Regions from separate parts of the Pseudomonas sp. MF6755 genome, predicted to be linked through region 2. Evidence: riboswitches for the same ligand, from Rfam matches in the RefSeq annotation. Region 2 holds a riboswitch; the other holds the start of a gene.

Region 1 (10,748 bases), on a different contig from region 2:
TTTTGGGTCCTTCCAAAAGTGACCCGCTGTAAGAGCGGAACCCTAAGTGGCCGTTACCGCAGCAACGGATATGTACTCGGTCAAAACCCCCACTTTAAGGCCTACATCAGGCCAAAGCCGCATCAACCGGCACCGCCACCACCCCACCGCTGGCGACAAAGTCCTCCTTGCGCAACACCACCAACGCCACCAACGACACCACCCCCGTCGCCACATAGAAATACCACGGCGACGTGATATCCCCCGTCACCTTGATCAACCAGGTGGAAATCAACGGCGCACTGCCGCCAAACACCGCCACCGGCACGTTATACGCCACCGCAATCCCGGTAGAACGAATCCGCGTCGGCAGTAATTCACTCATCAACGCATAGGTCGACGACGCATACAGCCCGAACAGAATCGCCACCGCCATCAACGGCGCAAAGAACGAGGCCGGGGTCGCGGTCGGGGCCGACTTGAACATCCAGAACATCGCCAGGGTCGCCAGCGTACCAATCACCATCAGGAACGGCTTGCGCCCGTATTTATCGGTAAACGCCCCGCCAAACGGCATCACAAAGGCGGCCGAGAAGCTGGCAACAAACACATAGAGCAAGGTGGTACCGCTGTCGAACTTGAGGATCTTGGCCATGTAGGTCGAGGCGAAGGTCAGCACCAGGTAAAAGATCGAGCTGTGCAAGGTGATGATAAAGAACACCAGGGCAATCGCGCGCTTCCATTGCCAGACTTCCCGCAGCGGCGCCCGCGAGGTTTGCCCGGCGCGTTGCAGCGCGAGGAACTCGGGGCTGTCTTCGAGCTTGAGGCGGATGTACATGGAGATAAAGCCCAGCGGTGCGGCGATCAGGAACGGCACGCGCCAGGCCCATTCCTGCATGACCTCGGCGCCCAATACCCAAGTCATGCCATTGGCCACGGCGCCGCCCAGCAGCAGGCCGAGCACGGCGGTGACCATCAACCAGCAGGTGGCGAAGCCGCGGCGGCCGGGGCCGGCGTATTCGGAGATAAAGCTGGTGACGGTGCCGATTTCGCCACCCGCCGAGAAGCCCTGTACGCAGCGCACCAGGATCAGCAGGATCGGCGCGGCAATGCCCAGGCTCGCGTAAGTCGGCAACAGGCCCAGCATGACCGTGGAGCCGGTCATCATCACCAGTGCCATGATCAAGGTTTTGCGCCGGCCGATCTTGTCCGCCAGCGGGCCGAAGAACAGCCCACCCAAGGGGCGGATAAAAAAGCTCAGGGCAAATGCGGCGAAGCTGGCCAACAGGCTGGTGGTGGGGTCATCGGAGACGAAGAACGCCTGGCCGATATAGACGGCGAGAAAACCATAGACGCCATAGTCGTACCACTCGATCAAGTGGCCGGAGGTGGCACCGAGAAACGCACGGCGGCGCTTGCGGACGGTGTCTTGTGCGGGATTGCCCATCGAGGGGACTCCTTGTCTGATTGTCGATCCATGTTAAAGCGCGGCGATACTCGCTGCTTTCAACCACTGCCGCAAGTCGGTCTTGAGAATCTTGCCGTAGCTGTTCTTCGGCAGGTCGCTGCGCCACACATACTTTTTCGGTTTTTTGAACGACGCCATGCGCGTCAGGAACCATGCGGTGAGTTCGCCTTCATCGAGGGGCTGGCCATTGCGGGTTACCACGAAGGCCACCACCGACTCGCCCCACTGCGCATCCGGCTCGCCCACCACGCACACTTCGAACACCTCGGGATGCTGGGCCAGCACTTCCTCGACTTCACGCGGGTACACGTTACTGCCACCACTGATGATCACGTCCTTGGAACGATCCGTCAGGGTCAGGTAGCCGGCCGCGTCGAGATAGCCGATATCACCGGTCAGCAGCCAACCGTCCACCAAGGTCTGGCGAGTGGCCTGTGGGTTGCGCCAGTAGCCTTGCATCACCGTGGCGCCACGTACGGCGATTTCGCCGCGCTCGCCCGTGGGCAATGGCTGGTGCCCGGTATCGAGGATGCGGATTTCCACGCAGGATTGCGCGTGGCCTACCGAGGCGGCGAGGCTGGCCCAGTCGGGACGCTGGCGCTCGGCGATCAGTGCACGGGGCAACACGCTGATGGTCATCGGGCTCTCGCCCTGGCCGTAGATCTGCACCAGGCGCGGGCCGAAGGTGTCGATGGCGTCGCGCAGGTCGGCCAGGTACATGGGGCCGCCGCCGTAGACGATGGTCTTGATGCCGGCGCCGTGATAGTCCTGGCGCCGTGCCTGCTCGACCATGCGCTTGACCATCGTCGGCGCGGCAAACAGCGACACATTGCCCACCTGCTCTGCCAGCCCGAACAGCTCGGCAGCGTCGAAGCCGTGGGAGGCCGGCACCACGTGCCGCGCACCGCAGCGCACATGGATGAAGTTGTATAAACCGGCACCGTGGGACATCGGCGCGGCATACACCGCCGCATCGTCGGCGCTGACCGCATCGACATCGGTGGCGTAGCACAGCGACATGGCGACCAGGTTGCCGTGGGACAGCATCACGCCCTTGGAGCGCCCGGTGGTACCAGAGGTGTAGAACAGCCAGGCAAGGTCCTGATCCTGACGCGACACCGGGTGTTCCAGGGTCGGCCAGCCACGGTTGGCGGGTAGCAGGTGGCCGTCCAGCTCTTTGCAGCACTGGGGCAAATCCCGCGATGAAAACACCTGGCCGCCATCGGTAAAGATCAACCGCGCCTCGGCATTATCGGCAATCCATGCCGCTTCGCCGGGGTGCAGCTTGGCGTTGATCGGCACCGCCACGGCGCCCATCCACCAAATGGCGTAGAGCAATTCCAGGTAGTCGCAGCTGTTTTTCATCAACAGCGCCACGACGTCTCCCGGCACCAGCCCGTGCTGGTCCACCAGGTGCGCAGCGCGTTGGCGCACGTGGGCGGCAAAAGTAGCGTAGTCGGCCACTAGCTCGGTGCCGTCAAACAGCGCCGGGCGTCGAGGGGCACGACGCTGGGTGTCGTGCAGCCAGTTGGCAATGTTCATGGCTCAGCTCCGGCGTGCGTGCAGGACCGAGGCGTAGTTGGCCACCGCCATGCCGCCCATGTTGAACACCAGGCCGAACTCAGGGTTGGGCACCGCCAGGCCTATCGGCTCACCGGTCAATTGCCGGAACGCCAGGGCATGCATCGATACCCCTGTGGCGCCCACCGGATGCCCCTTGGCCTTGAGCCCGCCGGAGAGGTTCACCGGCAAGCGCCCGCCAGCGCGCACCACGCCGCTGTCGAGCACCCGGTGCCCCTCGCCCTTGGGCGCCAGGCCCATGGCTTCGTAGATCAGCAATTCGGCGATGGTGAAACAGTCGTGCACCTCGGCGAAACTCAGGTCGGCCAGGGTGATGTTCGCGCCGCGCAACGCCGAGTGAATCGCCCGCTGCGGGCCCTCAAAGGCAAGGATGTCGCGCTGGGCAATGGGTAACATGTCGTTGACCTGGGTCAGCGCACGGATCTGCACGTCGCGGCGAAACGCCCGCGCCCGCTTGGGCGACGCCAGGATGATAGCGGCGGCACCGTCGCTGATCAGCGAGCAATCGGTCAGGCGCAGGGACTCGGCCACAAAGGGGTTGCTCTGGGACACGTTGTTGCAGTGCTCGAAATTCATCTCCCGATGCATCTGCGCCAGCGGGTTGGCCATGGCGTTGGAGTGGTTCTTGGTGGCGATGGCCGCCATCGAGCCCAGCGGGCAGTGGTAGCGCTCGGCGTATTGCCGTGCTGCGCGACCAAACAACTGCGGGAAACTCAGGCCGGCTTCAGCCGGGTCATTCTGGTAACCGGCACCGGCCAAGGCTTGGGTGACTGCGGCGGTGCTGGTGTGCGTCATCTTTTCGGCGCCCACCACCAGCACCAGTTCGGCGCTGCCGGAGAGAATCGCATTGACCCCCGCCAGGATCGCCGCCGAGCCGGACGCGCAGGCGTTTTCGCAGCGGGTGGCGGGTTTGAAGCGCAGCCCGGGGTCGGCCTGCAACAGCAATGAGGCGGCAAACCCGTCGGGTACCAGCCCCGCGTTGAAATGGCCGAGGAACAACGCGTCGATTTGCGAAGCGTCAATCGCGGCGTCGCTCAAGGCTTCACGGGTGACCTGAACGATCAGGTCTTCCAGCGTGGTGCCTTCCAGGCGACCAAAGCGGGAATGACCAGCGGCAACAATGGAGACGCAATCAGCAGGCATAATCAATTTCTTCTGTTCTTGATTCAGACTTTACTTACAATGACCCACCCCAGGTCGCCCGCCAATTCGTGTAACTACTTACATGGGTAAGTAGCGCGCCAGGGAATGAACAACGAGGCAGGATGCCCCATGAACGCGCTTGCACATCAATTCCAAGATCTCGAACGCCTGGCGTTCAAGCTGTCCCCTGCCCCGCAGATCGTCACCAGCGACCGCGTGATACTCGACTGCAACGACGCTTTCCTGAAGCTGTTCGGCTATACACGCCAGGCACTGGTCAATCAATTGACCCTGCTGATCTACCCTTCCCAGGCCGACTATCACGCCATCGGCAAGCGCAGCCATGACTGGCTGCTCGACAGCGACAACGGCTTTTATTCCGATGAGCGCTTCATGCAACACCACAATGGCGAAGTGTTCTGGGCCAAGTCCCACGGCTACACCCTCACCCCCAACGACCCGTTCAAGTTGATGATCTGGCACTTCGAACGCCTGGATCGCATGCACCAGGGCACCGGCGACCTCACGCCCCGGGAGCGGGAAATCGCCATGCACATTGTCAATGGCTTCAAATCCAAGGAAATCGCCCTGCGCCTGGCGATCTCCCACCGAACGGTGGAAGTGCACCGGGCGCGGCTGATGAAGAAGCTGCAGGCCAAGACCGTGGTGGAGTTGGTGTCGAAGATCATTATGGTGGCCTGACGGGCGGTCGTTGGATTGACTCCAAGTCACGCCCGGCGTATTCGAGGGGCGTTGACAGTTTTTTCATATGTGCGCGGCTATGCTGACGCCCTTCGTTGGGGAGTAACCGGCTTCTGACCCGCTCAGAAGCGTTCGTATCAACATATTCGGCAACCTGCCGTGGTACGAACACCGTTGTGGTTGGTGAGACCAGCGACACAGCCATGCCGGTAGTCGGGCGTGTGGCGGTGTCGTTGACTCATACAGCCCGACTGGAAGCCTTACCGTGAACCCCATTTCCTTGATTCTCCTGGCCTTGGCCATGTCCACGGACGCCTTTGCAGCGGCCATCGGCAAAGGCTCCAGCCTGCATAAACCACGCTTGACCGAAGCCCTGCGCGCCGGCCTGATCTTTGGTGTGATCGAAGCCATCACGCCCATGATCGGCTGGGCGATCGGCCACGCGGCCACCCGCTGGGTGGAAAAATGGGACCACTGGATTGCCTTCACTCTGCTGGTCGGGTTGGGTTTGCATATGATCTGGAACGGGCTCAAGGCCGAGGATGAGGAAGAAGAAAAACCCACACAGCACTCCTTCATGATCCTGGCGGTAACGGCATTTGCCACCAGCATTGATGCAATGGCCGTAGGCGTGGGCCTGGCGTTTGTCGACGTGAATATCCTGCTGGCCTCGGCGGCAATTGGCCTGGCGACGATGACCATGGTGACCATTGGCATGATGCTCGGCCGGGTGCTGGGCACGGTGGTGGGCAAGCGTGCGGAGATGGTCGGTGGCGTAGTGTTGATGCTGGTGGGAGCGACGATTCTGTACGAGCATCTTTCGGTCTGAAGCACACAAAGAATCATGTGTGTGGCTTGCCTGCGATGGCAGCCTGACAGCCCACCAGAATGCTGGGGGTTTTGACCGAGTACATATCCGTTGCTGCGGTAACGGATATGTACTCGGTTTGTACCGGGGCAAGCCCCATTACGGCATTATCAGGCCGCGTGATGTTCCTGCTTCAAGCTGTCCATATCGATCACGAAGCGATACTTCACATCGCCCTTGAGCATGCGCTCATACGCCTCATTGATGTTCTGGATATCGATCATCTCCACATCCGAGACAATCCCATGCTGGGCGCAGAAGTCCAGCATCTCCTGGGTTTCCTGGATGCCGCCAATCAGCGAGCCAGCCAGGCTGCGGCGCTTGAAGATCAGGTTGAACACCGTGGGCGACGGATGCGGGCTGTCGGGGGCGCCGACCAGGGTCATGGTGCCGTCACGCTTGAGCAGGCTGATGAATGCATCCAGGTTGTGCGGCGCGGCCACGGTGTTGAGGATGAAGTCCAGGCTGTTGGCGACCTTGGCCATTTCGTCCGGGTTCTTCGACACCACCACCTGGTCGGCGCCCAGGCGCAGGCCGTCTTCGCGTTTGTTCGGGGAGGTGGTGAACAACGTCACGTGGGCGCCCATGGCGTGGGCAATCTTGACCGCCATATGGCCGAGCCCGCCTAAGCCAACCACACCGACTTTCTTGCCAGGGCCGACCTTCCAGTGGTGCAGCGGCGAGTAGGTGGTGATGCCGGCGCACAGCAACGGCGCCACCGCCGCCAGGTTCGAGTCGTCATGGGAGATGCGCAGCACGAACTGCTCCTTGACCACGATGTTGTCCGAATAGCCGCCGAAGGTGTTTTCACCGCCGAACATCGGGCCGTTATAAGTACCGGTAAAGCCGTTCTCGCAATACTGCTCCTCGCCCTCGGCGCAGGATGAACACTGCTGGCAGCTGTCGACCATGCAGCCGACACCGGCCAGGTCGCCGACCTTGAATTTCTTCACATTGGCGCCGACCGCCGTCACCCGTCCGACGATCTCATGGCCAGGCACTGAAGGATATAGGGTGTTGTTCCACTCGTTGCGCACGGTGTGCAGGTCGGAGTGGCACACACCGCAATAAAGAATGTCGATCTGCACATCGTCAGCCCCCGGCGTGCGGCGCTCGAAGGTGTAGGGCTTGAGGGCGTCCTTGGCGTTCTGGGCGGCGTAGCTGTAAGTCTTGGCCATTTGGTTCACCTGTTGATCTGACGTTGGAGGTCAGTGGACCAGCATAGACGCTGAACCGTTCAACCGAGCACACCCGTACAAGCCCTTCGTCCGGTTTATCGCGAGAGTGGGCTAGAGTCTTTCAGCCCCCTCAATCAGGAGTTTTTTACATGAGCACTTTTGTTGCCAAAGACGGTACCCAGATCTACTTCAAGGACTGGGGCAGCGGTAAGCCGGTCCTGTTCAGCCATGGCTGGCCGTTGGATGCGGACATGTGGGAGTACCAGATGCAATACCTGAGCAGCCGCGGCTTTCGCACCATTGCGTTCGACCGCCGTGGCTTTGGCCGCTCGGACCAGCCCTGGACCGGTAACGACTACAACACCTTCGCCGACGATATCGCGCAGTTGATCGAACACCTGGACCTGCAGGACGTAACCCTGGTGGGCTTCTCCATGGGTGGCGGTGATGTGGCGCGCTATATCGCCCGCCATGGCAGCGCCCGTGTCGCCGGCCTGGTACTGCTGGGCGCGGTGACGCCGATATTCGGCCAGAAACCCGATTACCCCCAAGGCGTACCCGCCGATGTCTTCGATGGCATCAAGGCTGGCCTGTTGAAAGATCGCGCGCAATTCATCAGCGATTTCAACACGCCGTTCTTCGGCCTTAACAAGGGCCAGGAAGTCTCGGAAGGCGTGCTCACCCAAACCCTGCAAATCGCCCTGCTCGCCTCGCTCAAATCGACGGTGGATTGCGTTACCGCGTTCTCCGAGACCGACTTCCGCCCGGACATGGCCAGGATCGACGTGCCGACCCTGGTGATCCACGGCGACGGCGACCAGGTGGTACCGTTCGAGACGACCGGCAAAGTCGCGGCCGAGATGATCGAGGGCGCCGAGTTGAAGGTATACAAGGATGCCCCCCATGGCTTTGCGGCGACCCACACCCAACAGCTGAATGAAGACCTTCTGGCGTTCCTGAACCGTTGAAACTGTGTGGCCGGAGCTCTCCGGCCTTTTTTTCGATGGGCGCCGACATCTCGCTGTAGCCGCGTATGATCTTGCTGAACTGCCGACCACTGGCCACGGTCCCAACCCATACGCTCATCGCTACAGGAACTCACCCATGACGCTCCCTCAAGAAATGACCCTGATCGAAATCACTACCCCTGGTGGCCCCGACGTCCTGCAGCCACGGCGAGCAGACGTGCCGGTGGCCGGGCCTGGTGAAATCCTGATTCGCGTGCACGCCGCCGGGGTCAACCGCCCCGACGCCCTGCAACGCGCCGGCAAGTACCCGATGAAACCCGGCATGAGCCCGATTCCCGGGCTGGAAGTGGCGGGTGAAGTGGTGGCACTGGGCAGCGGTGTGACCGAATACAGCCTGGGCGACAAGGTCTGTGCCCTGACCAATGGCGGTGGCTATGCACAGTTTTGTGCAGTGCCGGCCAGCCAGGCACTGCCGATCCCCCAAGGTATGGATTGGATTCAAGCCGCTGCCGTGCCGGAGACGTTTTTCACGGTCTGGGCCAACCTGTTCGGCCTGGGCGGAGCGCACAAAGGCCAGCGCGCCTTGATCCACGGCGGCACCAGTGGCATTGGCACTACCGCGTTGATGCTCTGCCAGGAGTTCGGTATCCAGGCATTCGCCACCGCCGGCAGTGCTGACAAATGCGCAGCGATTGCCAGGCTGGGTGCCGAGCCGATCAACTACCGCGAGCAGGAGTTTGCCGAGGTCATCGCCAAACAGACCGACGGCAAAGGCGTCGATGTGATCCTCGACATCATGGGTGCCTCGTACCTGAACAACAACCTCAAGTCTCTGGGCATGGACGGCCACCTGGTGATGCTCGGCTTCCTCGGCGGCGGCAAGGCCCATGATGTCGACCTGCTGACCATCCTCGCCAAACGCGCGGTGATCACCGGCTCGCTGCTGCGTGCCCGTACCCGCGAAGAAAAGGCTGCGATCGCCGAGCAACTGCGCGAATACGTATGGCCGGTGCTGAGTGCCGGGCGCTGCCTGCCGATCATCGACAAGGTCTACGCCTACACCGACGCCGCCCAAGCCCATGCGCGGATGGAAGGCGGGGATCATATTGGCAAGATTGTGTTGCGGGTGGAGTGAGGCGCTTTCCTGAATCCTTGGCGGCCGGCTTAGATGGACGGTACCCGGTACAAATGTGGGAGCGGGCTTGCCCCCTCCCACATAGTGCGTGTGTCACTTTGGTTCGGCATACACCGGATAATCCACATACCCCGCCTGCGTCCCGCCATACAACCCTTCTGCCTTCAACGCATTCAACGGCCAGCCATTGAAAATGCGCTGGGGCAGGTCCGGGTTGGCAATGAACGGTCGCCCGAATGCAATCATGTCCGCCAGCCCTGCCTCTACCAGCCGAGCACCGCGCTCGGCGGTGTAGCGTCCGGCGTAGATGATCCTGCCGCTGAAGGTGCTGCGCACCGCCTGGCGGAAGGTCGCAGGCAGGTCGGGAGCGTTTTCCCAGTCGGCTTCGGCGATGGACACGTAAGCGATGCCCGACGCTTCCAGCACCTTGACCGCTTCGATATAGGTGTGGTGCGGGTCTTGCTCCACCAGGCCGATGTAGACGCGGTCCTGGTCCGTGCCACTGAACAGCGGCGAAAAGCGCACACCCAGGCGCTCCGGCCCGACCACCTTGCACACGGCTTCGACGATCTCGCGCAACAAGCGCAGGCGATTCTCCAGCGAGCCGCCGTATTCATCTTCACGGATGTTGGAATGGGCCGAGATGAACTGGTTAATCAGGTAGCCGTTGGCCGCGTGGATTTCCACGCCATCAAACCCGGCATCCAGCGCATTTCGCGCAGCCTGGGCGTACTGCCCGACCAGCTCTTCGATTTCCAGCGTGGCTAATGCACGAGGTACCGGTGGTTGCACCAGCTCACCAACACCCGGGCCGGTTTCGATAAAGGCCTTGGCTTGCAACGCCGGCAGCGCCGAGGGTGCTACCGGGGCGGCACCACCGGGTTGTAAGGCGTTGTGGGACACCCGCCCCACATGCCACAACTGGGCAAAGATCACCCCGCCCTCAGCGTGCACCGCCGCAGTGACCTTGCGCCAGCCGTCGATCTGCGCCGCAGAGTAGATACCCGGCGTCCAGGCGTAACCCTGGCCACGGGGCTCGATCTGCGTGCCCTCGCTGACCATGAAGCCGGCACTGGCACGCTGGCGGTAGTACTCGGCCATCAGGTCGGTGGCGATATCACCCGGCTGGGCACTGCGCTGGCGTGTAAGCGGCGGCAGCACAATGCGATTGTTCAATCGGTGATGCCCCAGCTTTATCGGGGTATTCAAGATGCAGTCAGGCATGGGGTAGTCCAAATTCAGAACGAACGAAAACACTGGCGACTCCTGGGAGTCGCCAAATGCGTACAGCAGTTGATTGACTTAGGCGCTGAGTGTCAGCAGGGCCTTGGCCACTTCGCTGGAGCTGCCGGGGTTCTGCCCGGTCACCAGCAAGCCATCGACGATCACGAAAGACTGCCAGTCGGCGCCCTTCTCATACTTGCCGCCCAATTTCCTGAATTCATCTTCAATCAGGAATGGCACTACATCGGTCAACTCCACCGCCGCTTCTTCCGAGTTGGAGAACCCGGTCACACGACGGCCCTTGATCAACGGCGCACCGTTGACCGCCTTGACGTGACGCAACGCACCCGGGGCGTGGCAGACAAAGCCGATAGGCTTGCCGGCTCGTTCGAACGACTCGATGAGCGCGATGGACACCGGCGACTCCGCCAAATCCCACAATGGGCCGTGGCCACCTGGGTAGAACACCGTGTCGAAGTCGGCGGCGTTGACCGAGTCCAGC
Region 2 (10,748 bases):
CAAGCCCCCTCCCACATTTTTATCGGTGTTTACAGGGGGATTCCGGCCTTCACCCGATACTGATTACGTACCGGCGTCGCATACTGCACCACCAGAAAAGGCCGGTGCTCCGCCGGGCATTCATTCAAGCGCCGTTCCCATTCGGCTTTCGCCTTGGCCAGCTCATCGGCCGGGAATACATCCGCGGCCTTTGGCACTTGCAACTGCGGGTCGGCATCACTCCACTGCGCATACGCCAGGTAATGCACCGGGAATAAGCGGTAACCGCCTAGGATCTGCCGATCCATTTCCACCGCCAGCAGCTTGGTATCTTCGAAGCGCTCGGTGATCGGCGGTGCGAAGTTCACGTGCACCCGGCCCTTGTAGCCGGTGATCCCCAGGGCAATGCTCACATCGTCCTCGCCCGGCGCCTTGGCGTAGGTGCCGGTGGTGGCGCGGATGAACAGCTCGCGGGCCTTGGCGGCGTCGCAGGGGTCGTACTCGTAGCTGATGGACACCGGCGTCAGGTTCAACGACTGGATCACCTCGGCAAACGGCTCGTCCTTGCGGCTGACGTGGAACATCTTGAGGATCGCCGATTCGGTGCGATCATCGCCGTCCTTGGCCCGGCCTTCAGCCTGGGCAATCCAGATCGACTGGCAGTCGTTGCGGATCGAATGGTTGATGTAGGCCGACAACAGGTTATAGGCCGCCATCTTCTCCTTCCGCCCGGTGATCGAACGGTGCACGATGAAGCTCTTGTTCAGGCGCATCAGGTCGCTGACAAACGGCTTTTGCAGCAGGTTGTCGCCGATGGCAATGCGTGGCGTCGGCAGGCCGGCGTGATACACGGCATAGTTGACGAAGGCAGGGTCCATCACGATGTCGCGATGGTTGGCCAAGAACAGATAGGCGGTGCCGGATTTCAGTTGCTCGACGCCGGTATAGGTCACGCCGTCGGTCGCCCGGTCAATGGTGTGGTCGACGTAATACTCGACTTTGTCTTGCAGCGTGGCCACGGTGGTGACGCCGGCAAACTCGCGGCGCAATTTGCGCGCGATCATCGGCTTGAGCAACCAGCCCAGGGCGCCGGCAAAGCGCGGGAAGCGGAAGTGAGTCAGGATGTCCAGAAAGGCCTTGTCACTGAACAGACGCGCCAGCACTGCCGGGACTTCGCTGTCGTTGTAAGGTCGGATGGTATCGAATTCGCCCATCATGCTCTCTTGTTAGAAACGGCTAGGGTAAGTAAAGGGAATAGCAGGAGCGGCGTGAGTAAACTGGCTCAGCCGGAAATAGCCCTGTAAATAGACCGGCGATTATACGCACAAGTCACCTTGGAGACTGCGATGCTGGAAACTGCGCTGTACGATTGTCCTTATTGTGGCGAAGCGGTCGAGACAACGGTGGATTTGTCTGGTGGTGACCAGACCTATATAGAAGACTGCCAAGTGTGTTGCCGGCCGATCACATTCGACCTGCAAGTCCATGGCGACGAGTGGATGCTTGAAACCCGCAGCGAAAACGAATAATGCGTAGCGAGAACAAATAAAAAGGTACGCGCCCATGCAGCGAATCTACGAACCGGAAAACCTGATGGAAGGCGAGCTGCTGCAACAGATGCTTGCCAGTGAGGGCATCGAAGCGCACTTGGTCGGCCGCCATTTGCTCGGTGGTACCGGCGAGCTGCCGATCTTCGGCTTGCTCGGGCTGGAAGTCGACAACGACCAGGCTGCCAGCGCCCGCGAGCTGATCACGGCCTATATCGGCGCGCAACCGTTGCCTGGCGATGAACCTGACAGCTTCCCCGACGTATTGGTCTGTTAGGCTGTCGGTTGGTTTACCCAAGAGTCGTGTTGCCCCATGTGTGGACGTTATGCCCTGTTTCGCTGGAACCCTGCCTTTGCTGCCTTGCCCGGCTTCCCCGCCGACCAGCAGGCCCAGTGGAACATCTCCCCCAATGATTCAGTGCTGATCCAGCGCCTGAGCGAAGGCCAGCTCACCCTGGCCCGTGCGCGTTGGGGTCTCACGCCGCCCTGGCTCACAGACCTTTCCCGCACTCCGGCCCACGCCCGCGCCGAAACCCTGGCCGAGCAACCGATGTTCCGCGAGGCGTTCCGCCAGCGCCGCTGCCTGCTACCCGCCAACGGTTTCTACGAATGGCGCGGTACCCAGCGCAAGCGCCCGTACTGGTTGACACCTGGGGAGGGCTCCACGTTGTTTTTTGCCGCTATCTGGGAAGCGTATCCGGTGCAGGAGCAAGTGTGGCTGAGTACTGCAGTGATCACCCAGGCGGCGCAAAGTCAGCGGCGGCCGTTGATCCTGGATGCGGCAGGGCAGGCAGCCTGGCTCGACCCCGAGACGCCGCTGCACGTGTTGCAGGGCCTGCTGGCCGGCGAACCCGCGGCGTTGCGCGAGCGCGTGCTGGCCAATATGGTCAACGACCCGAAGCTCAATGGGCCGGAGTGCCTGACCCCAGCGTGAGCCGATGCCAACCGGGCCTTTCGCGCTGTGGGATGTATCCGAAATTCAGCTGTTAAATGTCTGGTGTATCTGGCGCTGATACAAACGACCGCCTACGATACGCGCCATGTGTTCAGGGAGCGTGTTCATGAAGAAGTCATTGGTGGTAAGCGGTTTGGTTGCGGCAATGCTGCTGGCGGGTTGTCAGTCGGTTAATACCACCAGCGGTGGCGCCGTTGGGGTAGAGCGCAAGCAGTACATGTTCAGCATGCTGTCGAGCCAGGAAGTCGACCAGATGTATGCCCAGTCCTACCAGCAGACCCTGGGTGAAGCCAGCAGCAAGGGCATGGTGGACAAGACCAGTGCCAACGCCAAGCGCGTGCAGGCCATCGCCAAGCGTCTGATTGCCCAGGCGCCGACCTTCCGACCGGATGCGGCGCAGTGGAAGTGGGAAGTAAACCTGATCAAGAGCGACGAGATGAACGCCAACTGCGGGCCTGGCGGCAAGATCTTCGTGTACAGCGCCTTGATCGATAACCTCAAGCTCACCGATGACGAGTTGGCCGCGGTAATGGGCCATGAAATCGCTCACGCCTTGCGCGAACACGGGCGTGAAGCCATGTCCAAGGCCTACGGCATCGAAATGGCCAAGCAGGGCGCCGGTGCGATATTCGGGCTTGGTCAGGACAGCCTGGCATTGGCTGACACAGTGGCTAACTACGGCATGACCTTGCCCAACAGCCGCAGCAACGAAAACGAAGCGGACCTGATCGGCCTGGAACTCTCGGCCCGCGCCGGCTACAACCCGAACGCGGCGATCACCCTGTGGAACAAGATGGCCAAGGCATCCGAAGGCGCACCGCCGGAATTCATGAGCACCCACCCGGCTTCCGACAGCCGCATCGCTTCGTTGCAGGCGGCCATTCCAAAGGTGATGCCGCTGTACCAACAGGCCAAAAAATCCTGATCTTGTGAAAAAAACCAATGTGGGAGGGGGCTTGCTCCCGATAGCGGTTAATCAGCCACAGATTTACTGACTGATCTATCGCTATCGGGAGCAAGCCCCCTCCCACAATAGATTGGGTTACAGTCTTAGATCCAGCCACTGCTTTGCATGGCTTTGTACACCGCCACAATCGCCAGAACGAAAAACGCCGTAGCGGCCAATCGACGAATCAAAGTCAGCGGCAGTTTCTCCGCCGCGAAATTCCCCGCCAGAACCACCGGCACGTTGGCAATCAACATGCCCAGGGTGGTGCCGATAATCACCAGCCACAGTTCCGGGTATTGCGCCGCCAGCATCACCGTGGCGATCTGGGTCTTGTCACCGATTTCGGCGAGGAAGAACGCGATCAAGGTGGTCAGGAAAGGCCCGAACTTACGGGTGGTACTGGCTTCGTCATCATCGAGTTTGTCCGGTACCAGAGTCCACAGCGCCGTGGCGCAGAAGCTTGCGGCGAGGATCCAGTGCAGCACCGCGTCCGAGAAGAAACTCCCAAACCAGGCCCCTACGGCACCGGCAGCCGCATGGTTGGCCAGGGTCGCGGCAACGATACCGGCGATAATCGGCCAGGGTTTGCGAAAGCGTGCGGCAAGGATGAGCGCGAGCAGTTGCGTCTTGTCGCCGATTTCGGCCAAGGCAACGATTGCGGTAGGAACGAGTAATGAATCCAGCATCAGGTAGTTTCCAGGGGCGGGTCGACACGGCTATGACACGTACAGCCTTCCCGCCCCGGGTAAGGTGTGCGTGTCATAGGTCTTGTCAAACCCCGGTCCGTCTGTGCGGACTCCTGGGTCGCATACGCCATGGTCTGCTGACCAAGTATGTTGACGTATGCCGGACGAGCGTGACGCTCGTGGGAGACTACTCCCCTAGGACGGAGCGGATTCTGCCTAGGCAAAACCCATTCGGCAAGCCTTCTTTTTCAAACGCCCGTCAGGGGCGCTTGGCACGGTAGATACGAAAGCCATTGCCTTCGGCCTTGATCGCACAGATGCCCAGATGCTCTTCGATCAGCGGCTGATACTTGAGGAAGCTGTTGGCCACTAAGCGAAGTTCGCCGCCTTTTGCCAGGTGTTTCGCCGCTTTTCGCAGCAAGTTTTCCGTGGCGAAATAATCGGTATGCACGCCGACATGGAACGGCGGGTTGCTCAAGATCGCGTTCAAACCCATAGGCGCCGCGTCAATGCCATCACCGGTCAGCACCTCGGCTTCCAGGCCATTGGCAGCCAGGGTCAGGCGGCTGCTTGCGGCGGCGAACGCATCCACATCCAGCAGGGTCACCGTGTTATGCGGGTAGCGACGCTTGACCGCCGCGCCGAGTACGCCGGCGCCGCAACCGAAGTCGAGCAAATGCCCGCTGGGCAGCTTGTCCAGATGCTCCAGCAGCAGCTCGGTGCCGCGGTCCAGGCGCCCGTGGCTGAACACACCCGGCAAGCTCACCACCTTCAGCGGGCCTTCGGCCAGCGGTACATCAAAGACCTGCGCCAGGCTCTCCAGCTCCACCGCTTGCGGGGCGTTGGCCACGGTGACCTGCCACAGCTGGCAATGCCGCGCGTTATCCAGCTTGCGTGGCTTGCCGAAGGGGATCATTTGCTTGGCCGCGCTTTCGATACCGCCTTTTTTCTCGCCCACCAGAAACAGCTCGGCACCCGGCAGGCGTGCCGCCACGGCGTTGAGCAGGTAGTCGGTGAGGTCCTTGGACTTGGGCAGGAAGATGACTGCCGCATCGAACGCGCGGTCAGGCACATTCACGCCAAACTGGCTGCGCTCGGGGAAACGCGCATCAAGCGCCGCCTGGTCGCCGGCATGCCAGCACCAGCCGTGGGCGTTGGGCAGGCGCCCGAGCAAATCGTCGGCGGGCAAACCTACGAGCAGCAGGTTGCCTTGAAAAAGTTCGGCCTGACGAAGCAGTACTTCACTGCGCGGATCCATGGTCTGCTCCTTGAAAAGGGGCGCAGTTTATCAACTCACAACGCGCAGCGGGGCGCCGCTGAAAAAGCCCCGGGCGTTTTCCGTCAGTTGGCCGACGATGCGCTGCCGTGCTTCGCGACTGCCCCAGGCGTTGTGAGGCGTGACGATCAAGCGTGGAATGTCATCGGCCAGCAGCGGATTGCCATTTACTGGCGGTTCGACACTCAACACGTCGGTCGCCGCGCCGCCCAGATGACCGTTGCGTAGCGCGTGGGCCAATGCCTGTTCATTGATCAAGCCGCCGCGTGCGGTGTTGACGATAAACGCGCCGGGCTTGAGCAGCGCCAATTCGCGGGCACCGATAAAGTCGCGGGTGTGTTCGTTGAGTGGGCAATGCAGGGTCAGCGCATCGACCTGGGCGAGCAACTCATCCAGTGGCACGCGGTCGGCGCGGGCAGGGCGCCCGGGTATCGCGCCCAGCATCACGCGCATGCCGAAGGCTTCGGCCAGGCGCGCCACGGCACTGCCCAGTTCACCATGGCCGAGCAGGCCGAGGGTTTTGCCCTCCAGCTCGACAATCGGGTGGTCCAGAAGGCAGAACTGTTTGGCCTGTTGCCATTTGCCAGCGGCTACATCCCGCTGGTAGTCGTTCAGGCGCGTCGCCAGGTTGAGCAACAGCATGATCGTATGCTGCGCCACCGACGGCGTGCCATAACCCTGGCAGTTGCTGACGGTAATGCCATGGGCGCGTGCGGCTTCGAGGTCGATATTGTTGGTGCCGGTGGCTGATACCAGGATCAGCTTGAGCTCCGGGCAGGCCGCCAGGGTTTGAGCCGTTAGCGGGATTTTGTTGCTGATCGCGACGTGGGCGCCTTGCAAGCGTTCCACCACATTTTGCGGCGTGGTCTGCTCAAACAACTGCAGGTCGCTGAAGCATGCTCGCAAACCGCTGAGGTCGAGGTCTCCCAGGTCCAGGGAGGGATGGTCAAGGAAGACGGCGCGGCGATTGTTCATGATCAACTGTACCTTTTGCGACGAGGTTCGAAGGCGTAATCTGCCGAGCCTATCAGATGAAATAATCAGTTACTTAATGGAGTGAGCATGTACGTCGCCGAGTTTTTGACCGTAGCCTTGATTCACTTGTTGGCGGTGGCCAGCCCCGGCCCGGATTTCGCCGTGGTGGTGCGTGAAAGTGTGACCCACGGTCGTCGCGCCGGGACCTGGACGGCCCTGGGCGTCGGCACGGCGATTTTCGTGCATGTAGGTTATTCGTTGCTGGGTATCGGCTTGATCGTGTCCCAGTCCATCGTGCTGTTCAACGCATTGAAATGGGCGGCGGCGGCCTACCTGTTGTATATCGGCTTCAAAGCCCTGCGCGCCCAGCCGGCCAAGCCTGTCGCCGAGGGCGAGTTGCACCGTGAAGCCGGCGAGCGCACGCCACGCGGTGCATTTACCGCAGGCTTTGTGACCAACGGGTTGAACCCCAAGGCTACGCTGTTCTTCCTGTCGCTGTTCACCGTGGTGATCAACCCGCACACACCGCTGGCGGTACAGGCGGGTTATGGCGTGTACCTGGCGGTGGCGACGGCGTTGTGGTTCTGCATGGTGGCCATGCTGTTCAGCCAGCAGCGTGTACGCGCCGGGTTTGCGCGGATGGGGCACTGGTTTGATCGGACCATGGGCGCGGTGCTGATTGCGATTGGGGTGAAGTTGGCGTTCACCAGCATGAAGTAACGCTTCCAACTTAAGTGGGTACGGTCCAAATGTGGGAGGGGGCTTGCTCCCGATTGCGGTGTTTCAGCCAAGTATTCATCAGCTGATCCACCGCAATCGGGAGCAAGCCCCCTCCCACATTAGATTTCCATGAGCCGAAGATACTGGCGCAAAGCTAGCATTTGCTGGGCCCTGCAAATCATTCCTTTGGCTGATTTGGCTGAAACATAAGCCCTCTACAGTGCAGGTCTTCAAGCCAAGACCGTGCAGTCATTAAAGGGATTCTTATGTTGCAGACCCGTGTTATCCCGCCCGCCGAAGGTGCGTACCAATACCCGCTGTTGATCAAACGCCTGCTGATGTCCGGGACGCGCTACGAGAAGACCCGGGAAATCGTCTACCGCGACAAGCTGCGCTACACCTACCCGACGCTGATCGAGCGCGTCGCGCGCCTGGCCAATGTGTTGACCGCCGCCGGGGTCAAGGCCGGTGACACCGTGGCCGTGATGGACTGGGACAGCCACCGTTACCTGGAGTGTATGTTCGCCATCCCGATGATCGGTGCGGTGATCCACACCATCAACGTGCGCCTGTCGCCGGAACAGATTCTCTACACCATGAACCACGCCGAAGACCGCTTTGTGCTGGTCAACAGTGAGTTCCTGGGGCTCTACCAGGCAATTGCCGGGCAACTGACCACGGTCGACAAGACGTTGTTGATTACCGATGGTGACACCAAGACTGCCGAGCTACCCAACCTGGTCGGTGAGTACGAAACCCTGCTGGCTGCCGCCAGCCCCAAGTACGACTTCGAGGATTTCGACGAAAATTCCGTCGCCACCACGTTCTATACCACCGGCACCACCGGCAACCCCAAGGGGGTGTATTTCACCCATCGTCAACTGGTGCTGCACTCCATTGGCGTGGCGATGATCATGGGCAGTGTCGACAGCGTGCGCCTGCTGGGCACCAACGATGTGTACATGCCGATCACGCCGATGTTCCACGTACACGCCTGGGGCCTGCCGTATGTGGCGACCATGCTCGGCTTGAAGCAGGTCTACCCCGGCCGCTACGACCCCGAATACCTGGTGGAGCTGTGGCGCAAGGAGAAGGTCACCTTCTCCCACTGTGTGCCGACCATCCTGCAAATGGTGCTCAACGCCAAGGCTGCCCAGGGTGTGGATTTTGGCGGTTGGAAAATCGTTATCGGCGGTAGCGCGCTTAACCGCTCGCTGTACGAAGCGGCCAAGGCCCGTGGCATTCAACTGACCGCCGCGTACGGCATGTCCGAAACCGGGCCGTTGGTGTCCTGTGCGCATCTCAATGAAGAGCTGATGGCCGGCAGCGAAGATGAACGCACCACCTATCGCATCAAGGCCGGCGTGCCTGGGCCGTTGGTGGAGGCGGCGATCATGGACATGGACGGCAATTTCCTACCCGCCGATGGCGAATCCCAAGGCGAGTTGGTACTGCGTGCACCTTGGCTTACCGAGGGGTATTACAACGAGCCTCAGAAGGGCGCCGAGCTGTGGGATGGTGGCTGGTTGCACACCGGTGACGTGGCCACGCTGGATGCGTTCGGCGTGATCGATATCCGCGACCGCATCAAGGATGTGATCAAGACCGGGGGGGAATGGATCTCGTCCCTGGCCCTGGAAGACCTGGTCAGCCGCCACCCGGCGGTCCGCGAAGTCGCGGTGGTGGGCATTGCTGACCCGCAATGGGGCGAGCGCCCGTTCGCCTTGCTGGTGGTGCATGAGGGGCACGCAATCGGTGCGCGGGAGCTCAAGGAACACCTCAAGCCTTTCGTTGAACAGGGACATTTGAGCAAGTGGGCGATCCCAAGCCAGATCGCCGTTGTTACTGAAATTCCCAAGACCAGTGTAGGAAAACTCGACAAAAAACGTATCCGCATCGACATCATCGAATGGCAGGCCAACAACAGCACCTTCCTGTCCACACTCTAATGCCCCTCGCCGCGCCCGTTCGGGCGCGGCAATGCTCTATCTTGCGGCTCTACTTGTGGTTTGCCGAATTTCAGCCATCCTTCTCGCGCCGGCCTTCGTCGGTGTGGCGAAAGGGTCGTGGCAGACGGGTTGGTGATGCAAATCACACTTTAGAGGGATCAAGCGATACCCCCCGCTGGCTATAGTCCCCTTCAGAGTTTTTCAAGGATGTTGTGCTTCGGGCCATGGGGGCCCGGTTGTCGTGCGGCATTGGAATCGTTGTATTCCGGCCGTTACATGCATCCAGCCGCAGAACTCACTGCCATAACAATAAAATGCACATGGAGTAGCGTCGATGACCTCAGTAAACCAGTTCTGGCGCCGGGCAAGACTGCCCCTGGCCGTCAGTCTCGCTTCTACGCTCGCCGGGCCCGCATTCGGCGTCAGTTTCAACATTGGCGAGATCGAAGGGAGTTTTGACTCGTCGCTCTCCGTCGGGGCCAGCTGGTCCACGGCCAAGCCCAACCGCGACTTGATCGGTGCCAACAACGGAGGCAAGGGCCTGTCCCAGACTTCCGATGACGGTCATCTGAACTTCAAGCGCGGCGAGACGTTCTCGAAGATCTTCAAGGGCATCCACGACCTGGAACTGAAGTACGGCGACACCGGCGTGTTTGTGCGTGGCAAGTACTGGTATGACTTTGAGCTCAAGGACGAAAGCCGTCCGTTCAAGGACATCAGCGACAACAACCGCAAAGAGGGCGCCAAGTCTTCGGGCGGGCAGATCCTCGATGCGTTCATCTACCACAACTACTCGATCGCCGATGCGCCGGGCTCCGTGCGTTTTGGTAAGCAAGTGGTGAGCTGGGGTGAAAGTACCTTCATCGGCGGCGGCATCAACTCCATCAATCCGATCGACGTGTCGGCGTTCCGTCGTCCGGGCGCCGAGATCAAGGAAGGCTTGATTCCGGTCAACATGTTCTATGTGTCCCAGACGCTCACCGACAACCTGTCGGCCGAGGCGTTTTATCAGCTGGAGTGGGACCAGACGGTTACCGATAACTGCGGCACCTTCTTCTCGCAGCCGGACGTGATCTCCGATGGTTGCAGCAATAACCTGCGCGTATTGAACAAGCGCTCGACCATTCCTGGTGCGGCACTGCCGACCCTGAATGCCCTGGGTGTGGACGTTAACAGCGAAGGTGTACTGGTGCGGCGTGGGCCGGACCGTGATGCACGGGACAGTGGCCAGTTCGGCGTGGCCATGCACTACAACTTCGAGCCGCTGGATACCGAGTTCGGCGCTTACTTCATGAACTACCACAGCCGTGCGCCGATCTTCAGTGCGCAGGGTGCCCCATCTTCGGCCTATACCCGTCCGCTGGGGCCGCTGGCCGCCTTGCGTCCGCTGATCGTAGCCGGCAGTTCGAACTACTTCGTCGAGTACCCGGAAGATATCCGCCTCTATGGGTTGAGCTTCTCCACCACGCTGCCTACCGGCACTGCCTGGAGTGGTGAATTGAGCTACCGGCCGAATGCTCCGGTGCAGTTGAGCACCACCGACATCCTGTTCGCCGGTGTGACGCCGATCCCGGGCTATGGTAATGCTTCTGTGCTCAAAGGTTCGCCGGGCCAGGACCTGCATGGCTACAACCGCAAGGAAGTAACCCAGTTCCAGACCACCTTCACGCACTTCTTCGACCAAGTCATGGGCGCTAGCCGCCTGACTACCG

Evidence for each region. A riboswitch is a leader RNA that binds a small molecule or an ion and turns the genes downstream of it on or off. The one in region 2 is predicted to bind manganese.
Region 1: it holds a riboswitch for manganese, as region 2 does, so the genes downstream of both, mntP (manganese efflux pump MntP) here and JFT66_RS09675 (TMEM165/GDT1 family protein) in region 2, are expected to answer to the same signal.

What each region holds. Positions count from the first base shown of each region.
Region 1 covers NZ_JAEKDA010000009.1:275,891-286,638, reverse strand. The annotation lists gene JFT66_RS14500 (MFS transporter) at 107-1,426, opposite strand; gene JFT66_RS14495 (class I adenylate-forming enzyme family protein) at 1,460-2,989, opposite strand; gene JFT66_RS14490 (acetyl-CoA acetyltransferase) at 2,993-4,171, opposite strand; gene JFT66_RS14485 (LuxR C-terminal-related transcriptional regulator) at 4,301-4,873, shown strand; yybP-ykoY riboswitch at 4,959-5,102, shown strand; gene mntP (manganese efflux pump MntP) at 5,139-5,702, shown strand; gene JFT66_RS14475 (NAD(P)-dependent alcohol dehydrogenase) at 5,852-6,919, opposite strand; gene JFT66_RS14470 (alpha/beta fold hydrolase) at 7,069-7,887, shown strand; gene JFT66_RS14465 (NAD(P)H-quinone oxidoreductase) at 8,024-9,022, shown strand; gene JFT66_RS14460 (alkene reductase) at 9,116-10,246, opposite strand; gene JFT66_RS14455 (type 1 glutamine amidotransferase domain-containing protein) at 10,325-10,748, opposite strand, start outside.
Region 2 covers NZ_JAEKDA010000006.1:194,821-205,568, reverse strand. The annotation lists gene JFT66_RS09700 (1-acyl-sn-glycerol-3-phosphate acyltransferase) at 30-1,193, opposite strand; gene JFT66_RS09695 (CPXCG motif-containing cysteine-rich protein) at 1,326-1,508, shown strand; gene JFT66_RS09690 (putative signal transducing protein) at 1,543-1,803, shown strand; gene JFT66_RS09685 (SOS response-associated peptidase) at 1,840-2,460, shown strand; gene JFT66_RS09680 (M48 family metallopeptidase) at 2,588-3,406, shown strand; gene JFT66_RS09675 (TMEM165/GDT1 family protein) at 3,532-4,116, opposite strand; yybP-ykoY riboswitch at 4,204-4,325, opposite strand; gene JFT66_RS09670 (class I SAM-dependent methyltransferase) at 4,376-5,374, opposite strand; gene JFT66_RS09665 (2-hydroxyacid dehydrogenase) at 5,405-6,367, opposite strand; gene JFT66_RS09660 (LysE family translocator) at 6,455-7,087, shown strand; gene JFT66_RS09655 (fatty acid--CoA ligase) at 7,354-9,036, shown strand; gene JFT66_RS09650 (DUF1302 domain-containing protein) at 9,371-10,748, shown strand, end outside.